2 regions of the Dorea sp. 210702-DFI.3.125 genome follow, and region 1 is predicted to be linked to the other one. Evidence: riboswitches for the same ligand, from Rfam matches in the RefSeq annotation. Region 1 holds a riboswitch; the other holds the start of a gene.
What was found. A riboswitch is a leader RNA that binds a small molecule or an ion and turns the genes downstream of it on or off. The one in region 1 is predicted to bind glycine.
Positions count from the first base shown of each region.

Region 2: another riboswitch for glycine. It lies ahead of glyA (serine hydroxymethyltransferase); the one in region 1 lies ahead of LI164_RS13060 (GrdX family protein).

Region 1 is NZ_JAJCNF010000031.1:25,298-33,649, reverse strand. Features, by position in the region: gene LI164_RS13080 (co-chaperone YbbN) at 1-106, opposite strand, end outside; gene trxB (thioredoxin-disulfide reductase) at 155-1,093, opposite strand; gene grdB (glycine reductase complex selenoprotein B) at 1,195-2,505, opposite strand; gene LI164_RS13065 (glycine/sarcosine/betaine reductase component B subunit) at 2,525-3,793, opposite strand; gene LI164_RS13060 (GrdX family protein) at 3,883-4,275, opposite strand; glycine riboswitch at 4,465-4,579, opposite strand; gene LI164_RS13055 (sodium:alanine symporter family protein) at 4,947-6,317, opposite strand; gene LI164_RS13050 (sodium:alanine symporter family protein) at 6,630-7,994, opposite strand; gene purB (adenylosuccinate lyase) at 8,216-8,352, opposite strand, start outside.
Region 2 is NZ_JAJCNF010000003.1:800-9,151, forward strand. Features, by position in the region: gene LI164_RS02100 (acyltransferase) at 1-577, shown strand, start outside; gene LI164_RS02105 (hypothetical protein) at 704-1,660, shown strand; glycine riboswitch at 1,924-2,034, shown strand; gene glyA (serine hydroxymethyltransferase) at 2,141-3,382, shown strand; gene gcvT (glycine cleavage system aminomethyltransferase GcvT) at 3,436-4,527, shown strand; gene gcvH (glycine cleavage system protein GcvH) at 4,579-4,956, shown strand; gene gcvPA (aminomethyl-transferring glycine dehydrogenase subunit GcvPA) at 4,982-6,292, shown strand; gene gcvPB (aminomethyl-transferring glycine dehydrogenase subunit GcvPB) at 6,296-7,729, shown strand; gene LI164_RS02135 (lipoate--protein ligase) at 7,782-8,352, shown strand, end outside.

The DNA of each region.
Region 1 (8,352 bases):
TAAGTGCTGCACAAGGAACACATCCGTCACCGAAAAAGTCAACGAATACATATCCTTCAGCTTCCAGAACCTCTGTCTGGAACGTATTCTTATCTACTTCTATCATTGGTCTGATCCTCCTTTTAAGTCTTATTTATGAAATAGAATATATACTCTACGCCATGCTTCTCTCTACCATAACTGCAGCGATCGCTCCGTCAGCTGCAGCAGTAACAACCTGTCTCAGGCTCTTCACGCGTACATCACCAGCAGCGTATACGCCTGGGATATTTGTATGCATGTCCGCATCAGTTGGAATATATCCTCTTTCATCCATCTCAACACTTCCCTTGAAGATGTCAGAATTAGGAATAGTACCGATGAATCCGAATACTCCGAACATTCCGTCGTCTTCGTCAGCTTCAATCTTAGTAACTTCTCCAGTTTTCACATTCTTAACTGTCATCCAGGAAAGGATTCCATCTCCTCCAACTTCCTCAACAACTGTATCCCACATAAAGTGAAGTTTGTCGTTTTTGAAAGCTTTCTCCTGAATGGATTTTGCTGCACGCAGCTCATCACGTCTGTGAATGATTGTAACTTTTCTAGCGAATTTTGTAAGGTACATAGCCTCTTCAACAGCGGAATCTCCACCACCTACTACATATACCTCAAAATCCTCGAAGAAGTTAGCGTCACAAGTAGCGCAGTAAGAAACTCCTCTTCCAAGGAACTCTGCCTCACCCTTGCAGCCGATTGGTCTTGCATGAGCACCTGTAGCAATGATAATATTCTTTGCCTGATACTCACCTTTTTCACCTTTGAGGACTTTTACATCTCCCTCAAGTGAAACTTCTTTGATTGTGTCAGATACACGCTCAGCCCCAAACTTCTTAGCCTGCTCTGTCATACGTGCAATCAGAGACGGACCTGACTCCGGCTGATCTACAATCTGTCCAGGATAGTTTTCAATCTCATCTGTGATTGAAATCTGTCCGCCATCCTGTCCTTTCTCAACGATAAGAACTGATAAGCGACTTCTTCCTGCGTACAGTCCTGCTGCTAATCCAGCAGGACCTGCACCCAGGACAATTACGTCATAAATTTTGCTCATAACGAAATTCTCCTTTTTTCATTTTTATTCTATAACGCTACATACAATATAGCACATAGTTTTCAAAAATGAAATGCATATTTTTTATAAAATGCACAATTTTACTCAAAAATTGTCTGTTTATCAACCTCTGTTGTAAGAGCTTCAAGAGCTTTCTTAACTAAGGATTTACGAAGTGCGTACTCCTCATCTTTATCCAGCTCCGGATTTCCAAGTGGATGTGGAATAGCGATTGTAGGAACGATTCTGTTAGCTCCAACTGTCATAGAAATTGGAGTTACAGTACACATATGAACTACTGGAAGTCCTGCAGCTTCAATAGCTTTTACCATCGTTGCACCGCAACGTGTACAGGTACCTCAAGTGGAGGTCATGATAACTGCATCAACACCATCAGCGATCAGCTTCTGAGCATACTCATCAGCGAATGCTTTAGCTGATAATACGGCTGTTCCGTTACCAACTGTTGTATAGAATTTATTGTGAAGTTTTCCAATAACACCCTCACGCTCGAACTCACGCATAACGTCTACTGGAAGTACACGGTCAGCATCCTCGTTAGCGTATACCGGATCGTATCCACCATGAGCTGTCTCGTATGTCTCCTCTGTCAGATCGTTAACACCTGTAATGTCATACTCACCATATCTTGTAGCATTAGATGACTCGATGTGATCTGGATTACCCTTCGGAACAATACCACCGGATGTACACAGAGCGATTGTAGCTTTGCTAAGATCTTTGATAGCCGGCTGTGGAGCAACCTTGTCGAATGTCGGCATTGGGAACTCTGTTACGAATGGCTTACCAGCAATCTTCTTAAGAAGCATCTCAACAGCACGTTTTGATCCACGTTTCTCCTCGAATAAGTTTACACGGATACCGTTTGGCATGTAGTTGTCTTCGCAAGAAGCACCAATCTTCTCACCTTTAGCAAGTTTCATAGCAAGTGGAGCTAATTTTCCAATTGCATCTCTCATACCAGCTGCACTGTTCTTTGTAGGAACAATGTATACTTTGTCTTTGAACATATCAGCACCTGGATTCTCAACGTACATTCCTGTAACTACCGGGATTCCAAGCTCCTCTTTGATCATATCGCAAACTGTTCCGCAAGCAACTCCGTAACGTCCTGCGTTGAATGCAGGTCCAGCGATGAACAGATCAGCATTCTGTCCTTTAACCATCTCAAGAATCTCAGCTTTAGCTTTTTCAAGATTCTCGTTGAAGTAAGAGTCACCACATACGATTGTAGCAACGATCTCAGCTTCATCTCCAAATTTCTGAGCAAGAGCGAGTCCTGGTCCTACGACCTCTCCTACGCGAAGCTCTGCAGGGTAATCTGCTTTTTCTTCTCCACCGATATTAGCGAAGAACTGGTTGATATAATGTACAACTCTAATTTTACTCATTATGATTCGTCCTCCCTTTCTATCGTGCACTCAGTACGTTGAATCCTGTCTCGTTTGTTGCGCCAGTCATAACCTGAATCTCAACTTCAAGAGATCCGTCCTCCTGAAGAGTCTTGTCGCTGGCACCAGCGATAACATTAACATAGTCTAAAGTTCCGATAACTTTATCAAGTTTTGGAAGGTGAATCAGCTCATTAGCATTTCCGCCTGTTACTACAGCATCTGCAGCCGGATCAGAGTCAGCAAGTGACTGAGATTTTCCATCACGTCCAGCATACTCATCTGTAATGATAACAGTCTTAACGCCTTCAGCCTCAATTTTCTTTGTATTCATGATAAGGTCTGTATCTGGGTTACCGAATCCCTCCTGAGATACGATTACAGCATCCAGGTCTAAGAAACGGCAAAGTTTTGCTGTCCAGTCAGAAGAACGCATCTTGTCTGCAAGGTAAACGTTCTCATTTGTAAGGATGTGGCAAACAAAGTTAATAGTTTTACCATGCTCCTCGAACAAATCGTGAATAACCGGGTTATTCTCGTGAACATATGTTGGGTTTTTATCACAAGCAGATACACAGTTACCGGATACGATAGCTCCGTCCATGATCTCTGTTGGTGTCATCAGAGTAGAAAGTGTCTTCTTAGCATCTACTCCGTATACATATGTGTCATGAAGAAGTCCCTGGCTCTGTAACATCTGTACATAAGCAACTCTCGGAAGATCTGGGAATTTTTCTTTTCCTTCCATAACCCCGTATGTCTCATAAACCTTTGTCTCATCTGGTGTAAGATCACGTGCTAATTCCCCAAGATATACAGCAACTCTGAATCCAGCGAAACGAACAGCTTTCTCATAATCATGCTGTTTGATGTTATCAACTGGCTCACATACCATAACAAGATTTAATGTTTTTGAGAATGGTGTATACTGTGCTCCAACACCTGTCATATCGATGATACCTTCCTGGAATCCAACGATCTTACCAGCTGTAACAACAGCCATTCCTTTTAATGCATAAGTTTTTCCTTCACCAACTGTATCTACTTTGTTGATTACTCCCGGGAAGACTCCTCCTCTTCCTTCAACCTTTACACGTGGCTCGATAACGTCTTTAACCGGTGTGATTCTCACTGACTCACCTGGTCTAGCAATATCAAATGATACGCTCTTAATGTGCTCATCCTCAAGAGCAACAGCCTCTACAGCTTCTTTGTTTACATAAAGAATTCCATCTTCGATCTTAGACTCTGCTGCGAACTGGATATCCTTAATGTAAATGTGTCCCATTTCCAATCTTCTCACTTATGGTTCCCTCCTTCAAGAATTTTGATATTATTGTGTAAGCTAAATGCTTTAACAACCTCTCGCTACTCGACCTACCACACATCTGCGGATGAAATAGCGCTTTGTAACAGGGTCCAGTCAATTAACTGGAAGTCTTTGAATGTTTCTGGCATGAATTCTCTGTACTTTTCTGACTTGAATTCAAACTTTGCACAGGATCTTATGGCTCCTTCTATAATTGACAGTGACCTCTCATCCAGTTTTCCGGCTTTACGTGAGATCATAACCGACTTATATGGTGTTTCATTCGGCTTCACGCTTCCAGATAATGGATGTGATAAAAGCAAATGTCCTTCGTGTATTCTGTCTCTAACTTTCCCCAATACATCCTCATAAGAAATCTCACTATAATCCACTTCATGCTCTTCATCAAGCATCTGTGGAACTAATGGATTGTTCGTTATTATAATGTAATCTTTCTTCATTTTTTATCCGCCTTCCATTTTTGATTTCTTACATAGATGAAATAAGTATTGTGTCATTCTTCCCAGCTATCCGGTAGGATTAAAAAAAGACGATACAACACCAATATTGTGTGTGCATCGCCTTTCTGTCTTTTGTCTTGACCGTCCTTCTTAGATAGCCTTTCTCTTCAACACAAGATTCAGAACGCAGTCCCTTTCTCAGTCCTTTTGCCTGAAAGTTTCACCCCTGATATGTTCACCAACATACCTTGGCTTGCCTCTTCGGCGGTCTTCTTTAGTAAAGACTCTCTCTTAAGAAAGATCATCCCGCTATTCACTTTTATTTTATAGAGACAATGAATATCTCCCATTGCCTGTATCTATAATAACGTATTGTTAATTTATTTGCAACCCTTTTGCCATAACTTTCTTTTTTTAGTCATTATGCACATTTCGCAATGTCCCTTTTTGGTCACAATTGCCATTGCATTTGTTTTGTCTATAAATAATATATTCAGTTTTTCACAATATTCTATTAGTTCACAAACAATTTTGCCTTTTTATTATAAGATGTTCTACTTTTATTTATTAGCACTCCTTAATTTAGTGCTTTATCACAGTAAACTCCAGTTTATTTGCAACTGGAGTTTACTGATTCTACTATCAATTATTCAATTATTTATTGACACCATCTATGAATTATTTTTCTTTTTAAAGTTTTTAAAGTAATCTTCATGCACCTGGCTGATTACTTTACTCAGCGCAAATAATGCAAGAATATTTGGTACTACCATCAAAGAATTGAAACAATCTGCCATATTCCATACAAGATCAACTTCTGCAAGTGATCCAAGGAACACACAAACCGCTGCAGCTGCAGAATAGATTTTCACTGCTTTCGGTCCAAACAAATATTTGATATTAGCCTGACCAAAGAAATACCATCCTATGATAGTAGAAAAAGCGAAGAAGAACATACAGATGGCTACGAAGATGTCTCCGCCTTTTCCATATAATGTAGAGAATGCATACTGGCTAAGTTCTGCTCCTGTCTTTCCGCTCGGGATAGATTTCGTTGTCAGGATAACAAGCGCTGTCAGATTCAGTACAACGAATGTATCAATAAATACACCTGTCATAGCTACAAATCCCTGTTCTACCGGATGATCCACTTTAGCTACTGCATGCGCATGTGGTGTGGATCCCATACCAGCTTCGTTAGAGAACAATCCTCTTGCTACACCTTTTGTAAGTGCAAGCTTCACAGTTGCACCGGCTGCTCCACCGACTACAGAGCTCGGAGAAAATGCGCCGATAAAGATAGATGCAAATGCATAAGGAATATTTTTATAGTTGTAAATAATTACGATTAATGAGCCGATAATATATAATGCTGCCATAAACGGAACAATTGTCTCCGTAACTTTTGCAATTCGTTTCATACCACCCATGAATACGAAAATTGCGATTACTGCTACTACAAGACCCATAATCCACTGTGGAATACCAAACGCTGTATGGAATGATGCCGCAATAGAGTTAGACTGTACTGCATTACCCATAAATCCAAGTGCAAGTGTAATCAGTATTGCAAAAATTCCAGCAAGAACTTTTCCAAACGTCCCCTTGAATGCTGCTCTTATGTAGTAAACCGGTCCTCCTGTGACCTGTCCGTCCGCTCCGACCGTCTTATACTTCTGTGCCATAATCGCTTCTGCATAGATAGTTGCCATTCCAAGGAATGCTGCGATCCACATCCAGAAGATTGCTCCAGGTCCTCCAATTGCAAGTGCTGTTGCCGCTCCGGCAATATTACCGGTTCCTACCTGTGCTGCAATTGCTGTTGCCAACGCCTGGAATGATGACATTCCATCCGCTCCGGCTTCTCCTTTCTTACTGAACAGACCGCCAAAAGTTCTTTTCATTCCTTCGCCAAATCCTCTTACCTGGATAAACCCAAGTCTGAATGAGAACCAAAGGCCCGCACCTAACAGTGCAATAATCAGTACGTAGTTTGACATGTAATTCTGAATCGTCAATACAATGTTATTTAATGTCTCCATAAAACGACCCCCTTTTTTCCTTTTCGAAAGACATTTGTAATAATGTATTCGTGCTTCTCGAGTTTTAGTATAACCGAAATAAATCTTTTTTTCAATAGAATTTTCTGTAAACAATGATTATTTTTTATTTGTTTTAGTTTTTTCTTATATATATTCTTTTATTGTAATACATTAATCACTATTTTCTGAATATATATGCATTATTATTTTAAATTAACCAACCAGTTTTTAACATTAAAGAAGCCCGGCAGTTTTAATTCTGCCGGACTTCTTTTCTTAACACTATCTTAGCTTATGTTTTTATTAATTAGTTTATTTTGCTTTGTTAAAGTTGGTGAAGTAATCTTTATGTACCTGGCTGATTACCTTGCTCAATGCAAACAATGCAAGGATATTCGGGATTACCATCAAGGAGTTGAAGCAATCTGCCATATTCCAAACAAGATCAACTTCTGCAAGTGATCCAAGGAATACGCAGCACGCTGCTAATACAGAGTAAATCTTCACTGCTTTTGGACCAAACAGATATTTTACATTTGCCTGACCAAAGAAGTACCATCCGATAATGGTTGAAAATGCGAAGAAGAACATGCAAATTGCAATGAATACATTTCCACCTTTTCCATATAATGTAGAGAACGCATACTGGCTAAGTTCCGCTCCTGTAAGCCCTGTAGGAATAGACTTTGTTGTCAGGATAACAAGTGCTGTCAGATTCAGTACGATAAATGTATCAATAAATACACCAGCCATAGCCACAAATCCCTGTTCTACCGGGTGATTAACCTTTGCTACTGCATGAGCATGCGGCGTAGATCCCATACCAGCTTCATTAGAGAACAATCCTCTTGCGACACCTTTTGTAAGTGCTAATTTTACAGTTGCACCGGCAGCACCACCGACTACAGACTGTGGAGCAAATGCTCCTACAAAGATAGATGCAAATGCATATGGGATATTCTTGTAGTTGTAAATGATAATGATCAGGGCGCCTACAATGTAAAGAGCTGCCATAAATGGTACGACTGTCTCTGTTACTTTCGCAATACGTTCGATACCACCTGCGAATACGAAAAGCGCAATCACTGCTACGGCCAGACCCATAATCCACTGCGGAATACCGAATGCTGTATGGAATGCTGCTGCGATAGAGTTGGACTGTACGGCATTACCCATGAATCCGAGCGCCAGTGTAATCAATACTGCAAAAATTCCAGCAAGGACTTTTCCAAATGTTCCTTTGAACGCTGCTCTTATGTAGTATACCGGACCTCCTGTAACTTGTCCATCGGCTCCGACCGTCTTATACTTCTGAGCCATGATAGCCTCTGCATAAATGGTTGCCATTCCGAGGAATGCTGCGATCCACATCCAGAAGATTGCTCCAGCTCCACCAATTGCAAGTGCTGTTGCCGCTCCGGCGATATTACCAGTTCCTACCTGTGCTGCAATTGCTGTCGCAAGCGCCTGGAAAGAAGACATTCCGTCTTTTCCTGCTTTTCCTTTCTTACTGAACAGACCGCCAAAAGTTCTTCTCATACTTTCGCCAAATCCCCGAACCTGGATAAAACCAAGTCTGATTGAGAACCAAAGACCTGCTCCAAGAAGTGCAATTACCAAAATGTAGTTTGACATGTAGTTCTGAATTGTCAATACAATGTTATTTAATGTCTCCATATAGTTTCCCCCTTTTCACTTTAGATAGACATCATTAGTTACATTTTGAAGTTTTGCGAAGTTATTTGTAACTTGCTAACTTCTTTTACATAGAATTATAGTTTATTAGCACAAAATTTGCAACCAATTTTAATATAAACAGTGATTAATTTTGACAATTTGCAAAAATGGACTAAAAAAGAAGCGAGTTTCCTCGCTTCTTAATACATTTTTCTGTATATTTATACATTAATTTCTGCTGTCATGCCAAGCACATCTTTATTAGCTTCCAGAACTGGATCCACAACTTTTTTCAGGAAATTTTCCACCTGAAGCGGCGCGCGTCCAACATATTTTGCCGGATCCATCGTCTTCTTTA
Region 2 (8,352 bases), on a different contig from region 1:
TATTTTTACAAAGGGCTGTAAGGATTTCCTGGCATCTGTTCTGGGATTTAATAACTGGTGGCAGATTTTTAATAAGGTATCTTACTTTGAAGCGGCCGGAGTACCGTCACCATTTACGCATTGTTGGTCACTGGCGATTGAGACACAATTTTATCTGATATATCCATTGATTCTTCTGGGAATCTATAAGTTAGTAAAAAGCAGAGGAGAGGGACGGGCAAAGAGAGGTCTTTTGTTTGTAGGAGTAACGTTGCTGCTGGCGCTGATCTCAGTCATTTTGATGATTATATTATTTGATCCACAGCAGGATGCCAGCCGGGTATATTATGGGACAGACACGAGAGCATTTTCCCTTTTATTCGGTGCATTACTTGCAATTCTGTGGGAGTACCGGATGGTTCCAAGAAGACTTTCAGCTAGTGTCAATATGGTTTTGGGCAGTGTGTCTTTTGCAGTGTTGCTCGTGATGACGATAGCAATCAATGGTTCCAGTAATTTCTGGTACAGAGGAGGACAATTTTTTGGAACAATTCTGACCGTATTGATGGTCTATGCAGTATCAGGACGAAAGACCTAGCTTAGCAGATTTTTAAGTAACCCAGTATTGAAATGGATTGGGGATCGTTCATACAGCATATATCTGTGGCATTATCCAATCATTTTGTTAATCAGTAAGGGGATAAAGGCATCCTGGTGGATTACATTGATTGAAATTGTATTAAGTGTTGTCCTGGCAGAGCTTTCTTATCGTTTTATTGAAACACCGATCCGACATGGTATTATTGGGGAATATTTGAATATTTTAAGAAGCAGACCGAAATCCAGGCAGGAGAAGAAGCGCCAGGTACAGGTGGCAAGAAGAAGTTTAAAGGTAATGGCAGGCACATTTGTACTGACCGTGTCACTGATACTTTGCATGGTATTTGTGCCGAAGAAAAATGCATTGGATACATTACAAAAACGTGAGACAAAGGCAAAAGAGACCGGTAAGATGACGGAAGAACAACTTGCAAAGCAGAAAGCGAATGGTTCAGAGAGTGATGATACCATCTGTACGGCTGATCTGACGGATGATGAGATTCTGGAAGGTTTAAATCTCCTGCTCATTGGGGATTCTATTGCAGTTGATGTGACAGATGATTTTTATGAAATGTTTCCAAACAGTGTCAGTGATACTAAAATCGGACGGATCACATCACTTGGTAAACAAGTTCTTGATTCCTACATTGATGAAAAGAAATGGGAAGGAGAAGGCGTCATATTTGCATCACTTTCGAACAGTCCGATCAATGGTGAACTTGAAGCTATTCGGGAGAAGATAGGAAAGGATATGCCATTGTTTCTGACAACAGTCCGGATTCCGCATGATACGTTCGAAGAGGAAAGCAACAGCAAAATAAAAAAATTCGTAGAAGAAAATGATCATACATATCTGATCGACTGGTATGCTGCAAGCGAGGGTCATGATGAGTATTTTGATGCAGATGATACACATTTGCTCTCGGCAGGTGCGAAAGCATATGCAAAATGTATCAAGGAGGCTGTACTGGATGCATACAAGAAGGAGAATATCGAAATTCCTAAGTCAAGATTAGTTAGTAGTACAGACACAAGTACGGACAGCAGTAATGATAGTAGTACAAATGCAAGTACAGAATAGTTTTTATTTACTGAGAAAAAAGCATGTAAAACGGGTGTAAAGGCTGTAAACATGGTGTCAGATATTTAACAATAATCACTGATAGAATTCTAACAAGTAAGAAAAATATTTAACGCTTGACTTTATTATCAGACAGCTGTATTCTGAGGTTAAGTTGAAGGAAGGACTTGTGAGATACCACTATCATGTGAGACGCGACACATGGAATGATAGACTGGAGCCGAAGGGGCAAGCAGAAACTCTCAGGCAAAAGGAACGGGTCTGGACAACACTCTGGAGAACAATGGAAGGGATTGTACCGAAGAAGTAACTTACCTGCCATACACGCGAAGACCGGTAAGTAATCTTTCAGGTGAAAGGACAGAGGCAGATAAAAAATAATTAGTCTTAAGATTGTTAAGAAATTATTTTTTACCTGCTTTTTTTGTACCCTTTTTTAAAAATTTTTGGGGAAATTTGGAGGATGATTAGAAAATGAACATGGTTGAACAGGTAACAGATTATGTGAAGAACTATGACGAAGAGGTTGGAAAAGCAATTGAGTTGGAGCTTGGACGCCAGAGAAGAAACCTGGAGCTGATCGCATCTGAGAACATTATCAGCCCGGCAGTGATGATGGCTATGGCAACTGTACCGGCAAATAAATACGCAGAAGGATATCCGGGCAAGAGATATTATGGGGGCTGCGAGAATGTAGATATTATTGAAAATCTGGCAATTGAGAGATTAAAAGAATTATTTGGCTGTGATCATGCATGTGTTCAGCCACATTCAGGAGCAAATGCAAACAATGCAGTATATCAGGCACTGATTAAACCGGGTGACACAGTAATGGGACTGAACCTGGCACACGGCGGACATCTGACACATGGATCACCGGTAAACCAATCCGGTATTTTATATAATTTTGTTCCTTACAACATCAATGATGACGGAGTACTGGATTACGATGAGATTCGAAAACTTGCACATGAATGTAAGCCGAAGATGATTGTTGCAGGAGCTTCCGCTTATCCAAGAGAGATCCGATTCGATATCTTTGCAGATATTGCAAAAGAAGTTGGCGCTTATCTCTTCGTAGATATGGCACATATCGCAGGACTGGTTGCAGCAGGACTTCACCAGAATCCGGTTCCATACGCAGATGTAGTTACAACGACAACGCACAAGACACTGAGAGGACCAAGAGGCGGAGTGATCATGTGTAAGGAAGAACATGCAAAAGCAATTAACAAAGCAATCTTCCCGGGAACTCAGGGTGGTCCGCTGATGCATATTATTGCAGCAAAAGCTGTCTGCTTCGGAGAGGCATTGAAACCAGAGTTCAAAGAGTATCAGAAGCAGGTAGTGAATAACGCGAAAGCACTTGCAGATGTATTGATTGCAGAAGGCTTCAATCTGGTAAGTGGTGGAACGGATAACCACTTGATGTTAGTAGATCTTCAGAACATGAACATTACCGGAAAAGAACTTCAGAACCGACTGGACGAGGTTTACATCACAGTCAATAAGAACTCAGTACCAAATGATCCGGCAAGCCCATTTGTAACAAGTGGAATCAGAATTGGTACACCGGCAGTTACAACAAGAGGACTGAAGGAAGAGGATATGAAGATAATCGCAAAACTGATCAAGATGACAGTGACAGACTTTGAGACAAAGGCAGATGAGATCAGAGATGAAGTTACAAAAATCTGCGAGAAATATCCATTATATGAATAAATTAATGTACCTATAATTAACGTCCCTATTAAAAACAAGAAGGAGGATATGATATGGAGTTAAAAACACCACTTTATGATGCGCATGTGAAAGCAGGCGGTAAGATCGTTCCATTTGCAGGATATCTTTTACCGGTACAGTATGGAACAGGTGTTATCACAGAGCATATGGCAGTTAGAGAAAAAGCAGGACTTTTCGATGTGTCTCATATGGGAGAGGTATTGTGCCAGGGAAAAGATGCACTTGCAAACCTGCAGAAGCTGTTGACAAATGATTTTACCAACATGGTAGATGGGCAGGCAAGATACAGCCCGATGTGTAACGAGAATGGTGGAACGGTAGATGACCTGATCGTATACAAACGTGGAGATAATGATTACTTTATCGTAGTAAATGCGGCGAACAAAGATAAAGATTATCAGTGGATGTTAGACCATCAATTCGGAGAGGTCACATTTACAGATGCATCTTCCCAGTATGGGCAGATTGCACTTCAGGGACCAAAAGCAATGGAGATCCTGAAGAAATTAACGGCAGAAGAGAACATTCCAAAGAAATATTATCATGCAGTATTCGATACAGAGGTAGCTGGAATCCCATGTATCATTTCCAAGACAGGATACACAGGAGAGGACGGAGTCGAGTTATATCTGGCAAGTGAAAATGCTGAGAAAATGTGGGATGCACTTTTAGAGGCCGGAAAAGACGAAGGGCTGATTCCATGTGGACTTGGAGCCAGAGATACACTTCGTATGGAAGCAGCGATGCCACTGTACGGACATGAGATGGATGATGAAATATCACCACTTGAGACAGGCCTGAAATTTGCAGTCAAGATGGGAAAAGAGGAAGACTTCATCGGAAAGAAAGCCATGGAAGAGCGTGGTGAGCCGAAAATTACAAGAATCGGACTCAAAGTAACCGGAAGAGGAATTATCCGTGAATATCAGGATATCTATGTTGGAGAAAAGAAAATCGGACATACAACAAGCGGAACACATTGTCCGTTCCTGGGATATCCAATCGCAATGGCATTAGTAGATGCCGGAAGTGTAGAGATCGGTAATAAAGTAGAAGTAGATGTAAGAGGACGTAAAGTCGAGGCAGAAGTCATAGCACTGCCATTCTACAAGAGAGCGAAATAAGTTTTGTTGAAGGATTAAAAAAGAGAATATATAAAAAAGGAGATTATTAAGATGGAAATCAGAGAAGGATTATTATATGCAAAATCACATGAGTGGGTAAAAGAAGAAGGAGATGTTGTTACAATTGGTCTTACAGACTACGCACAGTCTGAGCTTGGAGACTTAGTATTTGTAAATCTTCCGGAAGAGGGAGATAGCGTATCCGTTGGTGAGGCATTTGGTGATGTTGAGTCTGTAAAGGCTGTTTCCGATGTATATTCACCGGTTTCCGGAGTTGTGTGTGAGATTAACGAGGAGCTTTTAGATGCACCGGAATCTATCAACGGAGCACCATATGATGCATGGTTTATCAAAGTAAAAGAAGTATCTGAGAAAGAGGAATTATTATCCCCATCAGAATACGAGGCATTTGTAGCAAGCGAGCAGTAAGGCAAAGACGGGAGGTGTACGGCATATGGGAAGCTATGTACCGAATACGTTAGAAGAACGTCAGGAAATGTTAAAAGAGATTGGATACAGTTCTATCGAGGATCTGTTCGCACATATTCCTGATGAGGTTAAGATCAAAGGCGGACTGAATATTCCGGAAGGAAAGTCAGAACTGGAAGTCCGCAGAGAGATGGAAAATATCGCATCAAAGAATCAGGTATTCAAGACCATTTTCCGAGGTGCAGGAGCATACAGACATTTTATTCCATCCATAGTGAACAGTGTGATTTCAAAAGAAAATCTGCTGACAGCATATACACCGTATCAGGCAGAGATCAGTCAGGGAATCTTACAGTCCATTTTCGAGTATCAGACAATGATCTGTGATCTGACCGGAATGGACGTGTCCAATGCCTGTGTGTATGACGGTGCCGAGGCGGCAGCAGAAGGTGTGGCAATGTGCCAGGAGAGAAAGCGTAAGAAAGCCTTCGTATCCGCAGCGATCCTGCCGGATGCACTGGCAACGATACATACGTATTGTCATGGAAATGGAATGGAGATCGTGGAGATTCCGGAAAAAGATGGTGTGACAAATCTGGATTATCTGAAAGAAAATATAGACGAGCAGACAGCATGTGTCTATATCCAGCATCCGAACTATTACGGTAATCTGGAAGATGCACAGACAATCGGGGAAATTGCTCATGGTGCCGGGGCAAAATATATCATGGGTGTGAATCCAATCTCCCTTGGAATCATCAAGACACCGGCAGAGTACGGTGCAGATGTGGCAGTCGGAGATGGACAGCCACTGGGACTTCCACTTGGATTTGGAGGACCATACTTAGGATTTATGGCAGCCACAGAAGGCATGATGAGAAAGCTTCCGGGAAGAATTGTCGGTCAGACAGAAGACCATAATGGAAAGACCGGATATGTATTGACACTTCAGGCAAGAGAGCAGCATATCCGCAGAGAAAAAGCTTCCAGTAACATTTGTTCCAATCAGGCACTTTGCGCGCTGGCAGTTGGCGTGTACATGTCGGCTATGGGAAGTGAAGGAATCAAAGAAGCAGCGCTTCAGTCTGCTTCCAAAGCACATTATCTGGCAGCAGAGCTTGATAAGATCGGATTCAAAGTAGAGAATAAGGGAGAATTCTTCCACGAATTTGTAACTGTATCTGAAAAATGTCCTTGCGAAGCATTAAAGGCGCTGGAAGAGCATGGAATCCTGGGAGGATATCCACTTGGAAACCATCGAGTATTATGGTGCTGTACAGAGATGAACACAAAAGAAGAGATGGATGAAGTTATCCGCATTTTAAAGGAGGTGTAGAGCATGTTAGTATTTGAAAAAAGCAGAGCCGGACGAGGCATGAGCATGCTCCCAGCCTGCGATGTAGAAATCAAAAAACCTGGTGAGAAGGATGCAAGACAAAAAGAGCTTCACCTTCCGCAAATGTCTGAGAATGACCTTTCCAGACACTATACAGAACTGGCAAAGAAATCCCATGGAGTCAATGATGGATTCTATCCACTTGGATCTTGTACGATGAAGTACAATCCGAAAATTAATGAAGATATGGCAGCATTGCCTGGATTTACCCAGATCCATCCGCTGCAGCCAGAACATTCTGTACAGGGATGCCTGGAAGTTCTGAAAAAATCCGAAGAATACCTGTGCGAGATCACAGGAATGGACGGTATGACATTCCAGCCTGCAGCAGGAGCTCACGGAGAGTTTACAGGTCTGATGCTCATTAAGGCATATCATGAGAGCAGAGGAGACGAGAAGAGAACAAAAATCATTGTACCGGATTCTGCGCATGGAACCAACCCGGCCAGTGCTACAATGGCAGGCTATAAGGTAGTCAGCATTGCATCTGCACCGGACGGAGGAGTAGACCTTGAAGCGTTAAAGGCAGCATGTGGAGAAGATACTGCAGGACTGATGCTGACCAATCCGAACACTGTCGGACTGTTTGACAAAAATATTTTAAAAATTACAGAAATCGTACATGAATGCGGCGGTCTTTGCTATTACGATGGAGCAAACCTGAATGCAGTTATGGGAACTGTAAGACCTGGAGATATGGGATTCGACGTGATTCACCTGAACCTTCATAAGACATTTTCAACACCTCATGGAGGCGGAGGTCCGGGAAGCGGACCGGTTGGCTGCAAGAGTATGTTGCTGCAGTTCCTGCCATCCTACAGAGTGGTAGAAAAAGAAGGGGCTCTGGCAATGGAGAAAGCTGAGCATAGCATCGGTGAGATGAAAGAATTCTACGGAAACTTCCTTGTAGTTGTCAAAGCACTGACATATCTTATGACACTTGGAAAAGAAGGAATTCCGGAGGCAAGCCAGAACGCAGTTCTGAACGCGAACTATATGATGAACAAGTTAAAAGACCTCTATACAATGGCATATGATGAGGTATGCATGCATGAGTTCGTTATGAGTCTGGAAGATCTGAAGAAGAAAGCAGGCGTATCTGCAATGGATATCGCAAAAGGACTTCTGGATAATGGAATCCATCCACCTACAATGTACTTCCCGTTGATTGTACATGAAGCGTTGATGGTAGAGCCGACAGAGACAGAGTCAAAAGAAGTACTGGATCATGCAATTGAGGTATTTCGTAAGCTTTACAATGACGCACTTGAGAATCCGGAAAGCCTGCTTCAGGCACCAGTGACAACACCGGTCACAAGAATGGATGAAGTTGAGGCAGCAAGACATCCGGTATTGAAATATGAATTTGAATCATAATTCGCAGATGTAACAACAAAAATTGAAAAAGAATAGGATAAGGGGATCGCATATGGTAGAGAAGATTACTTACATTGAGAGCGGTCAGTTTAATCCATATAAAAACCTTGCAGTGGAGGAGTATTTACTCCTCTACTGTGAGCCTCAGGAATGTATTTTATATTTGTGGCAGAATCAGAATACCGTTGTAATCGGAAGAAATCAGAATGCCTGGAAAGAATGTAAAGTTGAAAGTCTTGAGGAAAATGGAGGACATCTGGCACGTCGTCTCTCTGGTGGCGGAGCGGTATATCATGACCTGGGAAATCTGAATTTCACATTTCTCGTATCAAAAGAAAATTACAGCATTGACAGACAGTTGGAAGTTATTGTCAAAGCAGTGCAAAAGTTAGGTGCAAAAGCGGAGAAGTCCGGAAGAAATGACATTTTGATTGATGGAAAGAAATTTTCCGGAAATGCATTTTATGAGCAGGAGCAGCATTGCTATCATCATGGAACATTGATGATGAATGTGAACAAAGAGATGCTATCCAAGTATCTGACTGTATCAAAGGAAAAATTACAGTCCAAAGGTGTGGATTCTGTAAAATCAAGAGTGACTAATCTGGTGGATTACATACCGG